2 regions of the Ancylobacter sp. TW_SC_1 genome follow, and region 2 is predicted to be linked to the other one. Evidence: predicted binding sites of a transcription regulator. Region 2 holds the regulator's gene; the other holds the start of a gene.
What was found. Region 2 encodes LexA, which represses DNA repair genes until DNA is damaged. Its sites were predicted from a motif close to TGTTCNNNNTGTGTTCNG; they were not measured.

Region 1: a site for LexA is predicted at 2,590-2,607, ahead of AC1PZ7_RS00890 (PA0069 family radical SAM protein). Genes of this name have one in related genera too.

Annotation. Positions count from the first base shown of each region.
Region 1 covers NZ_CM166365.1:192,860-197,323, reverse strand. The annotation lists gene AC1PZ7_RS00910 (alpha/beta hydrolase) at 1-254, shown strand, start outside; gene ypfJ (KPN_02809 family neutral zinc metallopeptidase) at 350-1,273, shown strand; gene moaB (molybdenum cofactor biosynthesis protein B) at 1,310-1,882, shown strand; gene AC1PZ7_RS00895 (glycosyltransferase family protein) at 1,885-2,481, opposite strand; gene AC1PZ7_RS00890 (PA0069 family radical SAM protein) at 2,778-3,893, shown strand; gene AC1PZ7_RS00885 (VOC family protein) at 3,890-4,414, shown strand.
Region 2 covers NZ_CM166365.1:2,830,603-2,835,066, forward strand. The annotation lists gene AC1PZ7_RS13070 (ComEC/Rec2 family competence protein) at 1-2,393, shown strand, start outside; gene lexA (transcriptional repressor LexA) at 2,387-3,082, opposite strand; gene AC1PZ7_RS13080 (GntR family transcriptional regulator) at 3,277-3,975, opposite strand; gene hpxZ (oxalurate catabolism protein HpxZ) at 4,100-4,464, opposite strand, start outside.

The DNA.
Region 1 (4,464 bases), 2.2 Mb from region 2:
CCGTGCTGCTGCGCGCCATGGTGCCGCTGGCCGATCCGCCGCCGGCGGATCTCGGCGGACGTCCCGTGCTGCTGCTCTCCGGCGCGGTCGATCCCATCGTGCCGGAGGCCAATGCCGGGCGCCTCGCGGCGCAGTTGCGCGCCGCCGGGGCGAGGCTCGACCATCGCACCCTGCCGGTCGGCCACGGCCTTTCGCAGGCCGATCTCACCCTCGCGCGGCAGTGGCTCGCCGCGCCGCAGCCGGTCGCCGCCTGACGGCGAGGGAACCGGATGCCTTCCGGCGCATTGCCGCCACGGTGCGGGTGCATCACAATCGCACCGTGGTGGCGTGCCGTGCGGCGGAGGAAAACATGCGTTGGGGGGATTTCCGGCGTAGCGAGAATGTCGAGGACCGGCGCGGAGACGGCGGCGGCTCTGGCGGCGGCTTCGGCGGCGGACGCGGCCCGCGTATCGGCGGGCGCGGCGGTCTCGGCATCGGCGGGCTGATCGTCATCGGCCTCATCGCCTGGGCGACCGGCATCAATCCGGCGGTGCTGATCGGCGGCGCGGAGATCCTGCTCGGCGACGGCGAGAGCAGCGGTTACAGCCAGCAGCAGCAACCGGCGCCTTCCAAGCGCTCGCTGAGCGCCGAGGACCAGAAGCTCGGCGATTTCGCCGCCGTCGTCCTCGCCCAGACCGAAGATGTCTGGACGCCGGTCTTCAAGGCCGAGGGCAGCACCTATCAGGAGCCCGGGCTGGTGCTGTTCTCGGGCGCGACCCGCTCGGCCTGCGGCATGGCCGATTCGGCGGTTGGGCCGTTCTATTGCCCGCGCGACCAGAAGGTCTATCTCGACACCTCCTTCTTCAAGGAGCTGAGCCAGCGCTTCCGCGCGCCGGGCGACTTCGCCGCCGCCTATGTCATCGCGCACGAGGTCGGCCACCATGTCGAGAACCAGATCGGCCTGCTGCAGAAGGTGCAGGCGCGCCAGCGCCAGGTCTCGCAGGCCGAGGCCAATGCGCTCTCCGTGCGGGTCGAGCTGATGGCCGACTGCCTCGCCGGCGTGTGGGCGCACCATGCCAACGCGCAGTGGCGCATCCTCGAGGACGGCGATATCGAGGAGGCGATGAACGCGGCTTCCGCCATCGGCGACGACCGTCTGCAGAAGCAGGCGCAGGGCTATGTGGTGCCCGACAGCTTCACCCACGGCACTTCCGCCCAGCGGGTGAAATGGTTCCGCCAGGGGCTGGAAGCGGGCTCGCTGCAGCGCTGCAACACCTTCCAGGGCAGCATCTGACATCTGCCCGCGACGATTGACCGCCGAGAGGCCGACATGACTTCCCAGACGCCTGCCGAAACGCCCTTCGTGCCGCTTTCGATCGCGGTGCTGACGATCTCCGACAGCCGCACCTTCGAGGACGACCGCTCCGGTTCCACGCTGGCCGAGCGGATTGAAAAGGCCGGCCACCGCCTCGCCGCGCGCGCCATCGTGCCCGACGATGTCGAGGCGATCCGCGCGCAGGTCTCGGGCTGGATCGCCGACCCGGCGATCGACGTCGTCATCACCACCGGCGGCACCGGCTTCACCGGCCGCGACGTCACCCCGGAGGCGATCGAGCCGCTGTTCGAGAAGCGCATGGAAGGCTTCTCGACCGTGTTCCACATGGTGTCGTTCCAGAAGATCGGCACCTCGACGCTGCAGAGCCGCGCCACCGCCGGGGTCGCCAATGCGACCTATGTCTTCTGCCTGCCGGGCTCGCCCGGCGCCTGCCGCGACGGCTGGGACGAGATTCTCGCGCACCAGCTCGATATCCGTCACAAGCCCTGCAATTTCGTCGAGATCCTGCCCCGGCTGGACGAGCACCTCAAGCGCGGCAAGCTGCGCGCGCCGGCCGGCGGCGCCTGAGGTCAGCTCTCCGGCAGCAGCATCTGCGAGCGCAGCAGCGCCAGCCTTGCGCGGCCGATGCGGGCGATCAGCCGGCGCGTCGCGTGCGGGCCGGGCGGGTGGCCGCCCAGCGCCTCGTAGAAGCGGCGGTGGATCAGCAGGCCCTGCTCGGGGCGCGGCCGCCCGATGAGCGCATGGCGCACCATGGCGGCGGTTTCCTTCATCCGCGGGGCGACGCCGAAACCGTCCAGCGCCAGGCGGAAGGTCGCCGCCCGCCGGTCGGTGGCACCGGTGCGCTCGACCTGATCGGTGAAGCTGCGCACCTCGCGCGTCCAGCCGTCCTGCAGCAGGCCCTGCGGCTCCAGGAACATCAGCCAGTGGCTCCGCGCCGCCGCCGCGCCTTGGCGCAGCCGGGCGCCGGGGTCGGCGGTGCCGGCGACATACTCGCAGCCCGCCGCATCGGCGATCTCGGCGACGTCGGGCGATCCGGTGAAATCGACCAGCAGCACCTCGCGCACGATGCCGGCGGCGGCGCCCGGAACCAGCGCCGCCAGGGTCGGAATCAGCAGCTTGGCTGTCTCACCTGTGGGAATGACGACCGAGATCACGCGTCCAGCCACCCTCGACGATCTTGCCTTGGAATTGGCCGGCGGCCTTATGGAGCAAGCATTTTCCTGCCTATAGCACCCATCCGCGCGCGTACAGCCCGGCCGTCGCAATTCAGTCAATGTTCTTGATATGTTCTCATAAGTGCGCTAGAGAATCCATCATGGAACGCCGCCCTCCCGAGACCCGCGCCGGTGCCCCCGGCTCCCCTCCCGCCCCCCGGCATGTGGGCCGGCTGGCGCAGGAGAGGCGCGCCCGGCGGGAGGAGGAGCGCAGCGCCGCCGGTCGCGATGTCTCCACCCTGTCGGAGATGGACGCCGCGCCGCCGCCGCCCACGCCCGACTGGATGGTCGACGCCGAGCGCCGGCGCGGGCGCGGCGCGCTCTCCAACGCCGCGGGGCGCTTCGAGCCGCACAGCCGCGAGCGTTTCGACGATGGCTGGCTGGGGCTGGACGACCTGCCGCCCTTCCGCACCAGCGTCACGGTGGAGCGGGCGCGCACCATCATCAACCGCAACGATTCGCCTGATGTCGGCTTCGACCGCTCGATCAACCCCTATCGCGGCTGCGAGCATGGCTGCGTCTACTGCTTCGCGCGGCCGACCCATGCCTATCAGGGCCTGTCCGCCGGGCTCGACTTCGAGACGAAGCTATTCGCCAAGCCGGACGCGCCGGAGCTGCTGGCGAAGGAACTCTCCCGGCCCGGCTACGAGCCGCGCACCATCGCGCTCGGCATCAATACCGATGCCTACCAGCCGATCGAGCGCGAATGGCGGCTGACGCGGCGCATTCTCGAAGTGCTGCGTGATTTCGGCCATCCGGTCGGCATCGTCACCAAATCGGCGCTGGTGCTGCGCGACCTCGACATCCTCGCGCCCATGGCCGAGCGGGGCCTGGTGAAGGTGGCGCTTTCCATCACCTCGCTCGACCACAAGCTCGCCCGCATCATGGAGCCGCGCGCCGCCACGCCGCCGCGCCGGCTCGAGGCCATCCGCCGGCTCTCCGAGGCCGGCGTGCCGACGGCGGTGCTGGTGGCGCCGGTCATTCCCGCCGTCACCGACGCGGAGTTGGAGCGCATCCTCGACGCCGCCGTGGCCGCTGGCGCCGGCGAGGCCGGCTATGTCATGCTGCGCGTGCCGCTGGAGATCCGCGACCTGTTCAAGGAATGGCTGCTGGCGCATTTCCCCGACCGCTACCGCCATGTGCTCTCGCTGCTGAAGGAGCTGCATGGCGGGCGCGAATATGATTCGACCTTCGGCCAGCGCATGACCGGCTCGGGGCCCTATGCCTGGACCGTGGCGCGGCGCTTCGAGATCGCGGCGGAACGGCTGGGCCTCAATCGGCGCCACACGCGCCTGACCACCCGCCATTTCAACCGTCCGCCAAAGGCGGGCGAGCAATTGTCGCTGTTCGGGGAAGAGGCATGAGCGCCGGGATCATGGACGACCGACCGAGGGAGGGAAGGATGGAGAAGGAGGCGGAGAGCCCGCCGGGCACCGCGCCGTTCCGCCGCGCCGGGCCGCCGCTGCGCCTGTCGCTGGTCACGCTGGGCGTCGCCGATCTGGCGCGCGCGGTCGCCTTCTACGAGGCGCTGGGCCTGCGGCGGCAGGTGAAGGCGGCCGAGGGCGCCGCCTTCTTCGATGCCGGCGGCGTGGTGCTGTCGCTCTATCCGCGCCACGAACTGGCCGCCGATGCCGGGGTGCTGCCGGGCCGCACCGGGCAGTTCGGCGGCATCGCGCTCGCCTGCAACCGGGTGAGCCGGGCCGAGGTCGACACGACGCTGATCCGCGCCGTTGCCGCCGGCGGACGGGCGCTCAGGCCGGCGCAGCCGACCTTCTGGGGCGGCTATTCCGGCTATGTCGCCGATCCGGACGGCCATCCCTGGGAGATCGCGCACAATCCCGGCTTCCCGTTCGACGAGGCGGGGCGCATCGTCCTGCCGGAATGAGCGGGCGGGGCGGCGGCCGGTGGTGCGCCGGCAAAAAGGAAAGCCCGGCT
Region 2 (4,464 bases):
CCGGAGGGCCGGCGCTGCGCGCCGCCTCCCATGGCTGGCCGCGCGTGCCGGCCGCCGCGCTGGGCGGGTGGCTGGCCGGTGCCCTGACGCGGGAGCTCGACGACCGGCGCGGATTTCTCTTCCTGCCCATCGGCTTCGCCGCCGGGGCGGCGCTGTATTTCGGCGCGCCGCACGAACCCCTGCTCTATGCCGGGCTCGTGCCGGCGGCAGCCTTCGCCGGGCTCGCCGTGCTGGCGCGTGAAAAGCCTTTCGGCTTCCATCTTTTCGCGCTGCTGGCGGTGATGGCCGCCGGCTTCGCAATAGCCGGCCTGCAGGTGCAGCGCATGGCGCACCCGCTGCTCGGCGAGGCGGTCAACGCGGTCGAGGTGAGCGGCTTCGTCGAGGCGGCCGAGCAGCGCCCGCGCGGCAGCCGCATCACCCTCGCCGTGACCGGTTTCGGGCGTCCGCTCACCGAGCCGCCGACCCGCGTGCGGGTGACGCTGCCCGGGCGCGATCCCCCCGCCGTCGGCGCCCATGTGCGCGTGCGTGCGACGCTCGGGCCGCCGCCCGGCCCGGCCTATCCCGGCGGCTATGATTTCGGCCGGGCGATCTGGCTGGAGGGCATCGGCGCGACCGGCTACGCGCTCGGCAAGGCGCAAGCCAGCCCGCCGCCCTATCCGCCGTCCTGGGGGCTGGCGATCGCCACCTGGCTCGACGGGACGCGCCGGGCGATCGCGACGCGGATCCGCGCGGCCTTGCCGGGCGAGAATGGCGGCGTGGCCGTGGCGCTCGTCACCGGGCTGCGCGACACGGTGGCGGAGCCGATCGAGGAGAGTATGCGCATCTCCGGGCTCTCGCACGTCCTGTCCATCTCCGGCCTGCACATGGCGCTGGTGGCGAGCACGGTCTTCTTCCTGGCGCGGGCGCTGCTCGCGCTGGTGCCGGAGCTGGCGCTGCGCCATCCGATCAAGGCTTGGGCGGCGCTGCCCGCCCTGCTGTCGGCGACCTTCTACCTCATGCTGTCCGGCGCGGCGGTGCCGACCCAGCGCGCCTATGTGATGACGCTGCTGGTGCTGGCGGGTGTGGTGATGGGGCGGCCGGCGCTCACCCTGCGGACGCTGGCGGTCGCGGGCCTCGTCCTGATGATCCTGGCGCCGTGGGCGGTGCTCGATCCCGGCGCGCAGATGTCCTTCGCCGCGACGCTCGGCCTGGTGGCGGCCTATGAGCGCTTCGGCCATCTCATCGGCGCGCCGCCGGGCGGCGGGAGCCTCGCGCGCTGGCTCGGCGTCCCGGCGCGCTACCTCGCGGCGCTCGTTCTCGCCTCGCTCGCGGCGGGACTGGCGACCGCGCCCTTCGCGGCGTTCCATTTCCAGCGGCTGGCACCGTTGAGCCTCGTCGCCAATCTCGCCGCGATGCCGGCGGTGTCCTTCGTCGTGATGCCGGCCGGACTGGCCGGCGCGATCCTGATGCCGTTCGGCTGGGATGACGTCGCCTGGCGGGGCATGGGCTGGGGGCTCGACGTGATGGTGCGCGTCTCCGACGTCGTCGCGGGCCTGCCCGGCGCCGATCGCGGCCTGCCGGCGATGCCGATGGCGAGCCTCGTCCTGTTCAGCCTCGCGCTTGTGGTGCTCTGCCTCGCCCGCACCCGGCTGGTCCTGCTGGCGCCGGCTTGCGCGGCCGCGGGCATCTGGGCGGCGGCGACCGAGCCGCGGCCCGATCTGCTGGTGGATACGCAGGCCCGGACGGTGGCGGTGCGCGGGCGGGACGGGCGCCTGATGGTGATGGGCGACGGCGACAAAGGTGTCGCCAGCCGCTTCGCCGTGGAGCAATGGCTGAACGCCGATGGCGACCGCGCCCGCGTCGGCAGCGCCGATCTCACGCGGGGGGGCGCCTGCGATCCGCTCGGCTGCACCCTGCCGCTGCCGGGCGGCGGGCTCGTGGCGCTGTCGCGCCAGCGCGATTCACTGGAGGATGATTGCCGCCTCGCGGCCGTGCTGGTGACGCCCTTCGCCCCGCCCGACGCCTGCGCCGCCACGGTGATCCATCGCGACGACCGCCGCGCGATCGGCGGACTGGCCGGCTATCTCACCGCGGAGGGCGAATGGCGCATCGTGCCGGCGCGACCGCCCGCGGGCACACGACCCTGGGAGCCGAAACCGCCGGAACCTCGCATCCCTGTCCATGCACGGGAGGTCATGCCGCGAGCCGGAGCGGCTTCCAGCGCCGGGCCGGACGCCGACCGTGTTCGAAAAGAATCCGCGCACCGGCGCGATGCGGAAGATGCGGATGCCGGCGTGAGCGCAGCGGATGCGGAAGGCGATGAAACACCGCCCCGCGCGGATGTCGGTATATCCGGCGCCGCTGCCACCGGGCCCGCCGAGCGCTCACCGGCCGCCGAAGAGCAGGCTCAGTAGCGGCGGAACAGCCCGACCAGCCGGCCCTGGATGCGCACGCGGTCCGGGCCGAAGATGCGCGTTTCATAGGCCGGGTTGGCGGCTTCGAGCGCCACCGAGGCGCCCTTGCGGCGCAGGCGCTTCAGCGTCGCTTCCTCGTCGTCGATCAGCGCCACGACGATCTCGCCGGTATTGGCCGAATCGCATTTGCGGATCAGCGCCAGATCGCCGTCCAGAATACCGGCCTCGACCATCGAATCGCCGCGCACCTCTAGTGCGAAGTGCTCCCCGCCCGACAGCATCTCCGGCGGCATGCTGATCGTGTGGTCGCGCGACTGGATGGCCGAGATGGGGGTGCCGGCGGCGATGCGGCCCATGACCGGGACCGACACGACGCGCCGGTCGTCCTCGTCCTCGACCGGCGGGCGTCCCCGGCCGAGATTGCCCTCGATGACGTTCGGCGCGAAGGGGCGGGCGGGCCTGGGCGGCTGCGCGTCCTCCGGCAGGCGGACGACTTCGAGCGCCCGCGCCCGGTTGGGCAGGCGGCGAATGAAGCCGCGCTCCTCCAGCGCCGTGATCAGCCGGTGGATGCCGGACTTCGACCGCAGGTCGAGCGCTTCCTTCATTTCCTCGAAGGAAGGCGGCACGCCGTCCTGCTGGAGGCGTCCATTGATGAACAGGAGCAGCTCATGCTGTTTGCGGGTGAGCATACGGAGAACCCCGTCTGCCGGCCGTTGCCGGAATGAAACAAATCACGAACAAAAGACTATCCGTTCTTATTGTGTTCCACAATGGGTAAAGGGATCGCTAAATGTCCGGCGCGACGTGAAAAGCCGGCGGCGCGCGGCCGGATTTCGCCGGCCGGGCGGCACCAGAGGCGCCAATGGCGGGTCGCGCGGGCGAATCAGACGGTCTGGGCGTACTGCTCGTAGGCGTCGTGGACGATGGCGATGTGGCTGCGCATGGCGCTCGCCGCGCCGTCGCGGTCGCCGCGCAGAATCGCGGTCGTCACCCGGTCATGCTCGATATGCGACAGGGCGAGGCGCCCGAGCGCGCGGAACTGCGCGCGGCGGAAGGGCGAGAGGCGCCGGCGCGTGCCGACGGTGATCTCGATCAGATAGTCGTTGTGGCTGCCGGCATAGATCGAGGTGTGGAACTGCTCGTTCGCCTCGCGATAGGTGGTGAAGTCGCCCTGCCGCATCAGCTCGCCCATGTCGGCATGCAACTGCTCAAGCTGCCGGCGCTCCTGCGGCGTCATGTTGAGCGCGCTGAGGCCGGCGCACAGCGCCTCCAGCTCGGCCATCACCTCGAACATGTTCTGCAGCCGCTCGACGCTCGGGCGCGCCACGACGGCGCCGCGATGCGGGCGGGCGTCGACGAGGCCGGAGGCGGTCAGCTCGCGCAGCGCCTCGCGCACCGGCGTGCGCGACACGCCGAAGCGTCCGGCGAGCGCGGTCTCGTCGAGCGCCGTTCCGGGGGGAAGCAGGCCGCGCGTGATCTCGTCGGCGAGCTGCATGCGCAGCTCCTCGGCGCGCGTCACGCGCCCGCGCCGTCCGACTGCGGCGGGCGGTTCGAGCGGGAAACGGATGGGCAGCACCGACATGAGCGACACGAAACCAGAACGAACAGAGCCAGGACCATCTCCGCCTCATGCATCATTAGCGGCCCCGCCGGGCTTCACCAAGCCCCGCCCTTCACGGTCCGTCGCAGGTAGGCGCGGGGATGGGTCACGGGGCGGCCGGATCGTCGATGATGCTGACATGGGCGGCGACGACCTTCCAGCCTTCCGGCGTACGCATCCAGGTCTGCATCTGGCGGCCGAGCCGGCCGGGCGCGCTCGCACGGCGGAACAGGGTGGAGGCGACGGCCATGTCGCGTCCATAGGTGGTGATCACGGTTCCCTCGAGCGTGCGCTCCAGCCCGACCGGGGAGCGCGCGGCGCGGAAGGCGCGTATCGCCTCGATGCCGTAGAGAATCTCGCCCCCGCCATAGCGGATGGTGCTGGGATGATCCCAGAACAGATCATCCAGCCCGGCCACGTCGTTGCCGACCAGCGCCCGCTCGTAGCGGTCGAACACGGCGCGGACCTCGT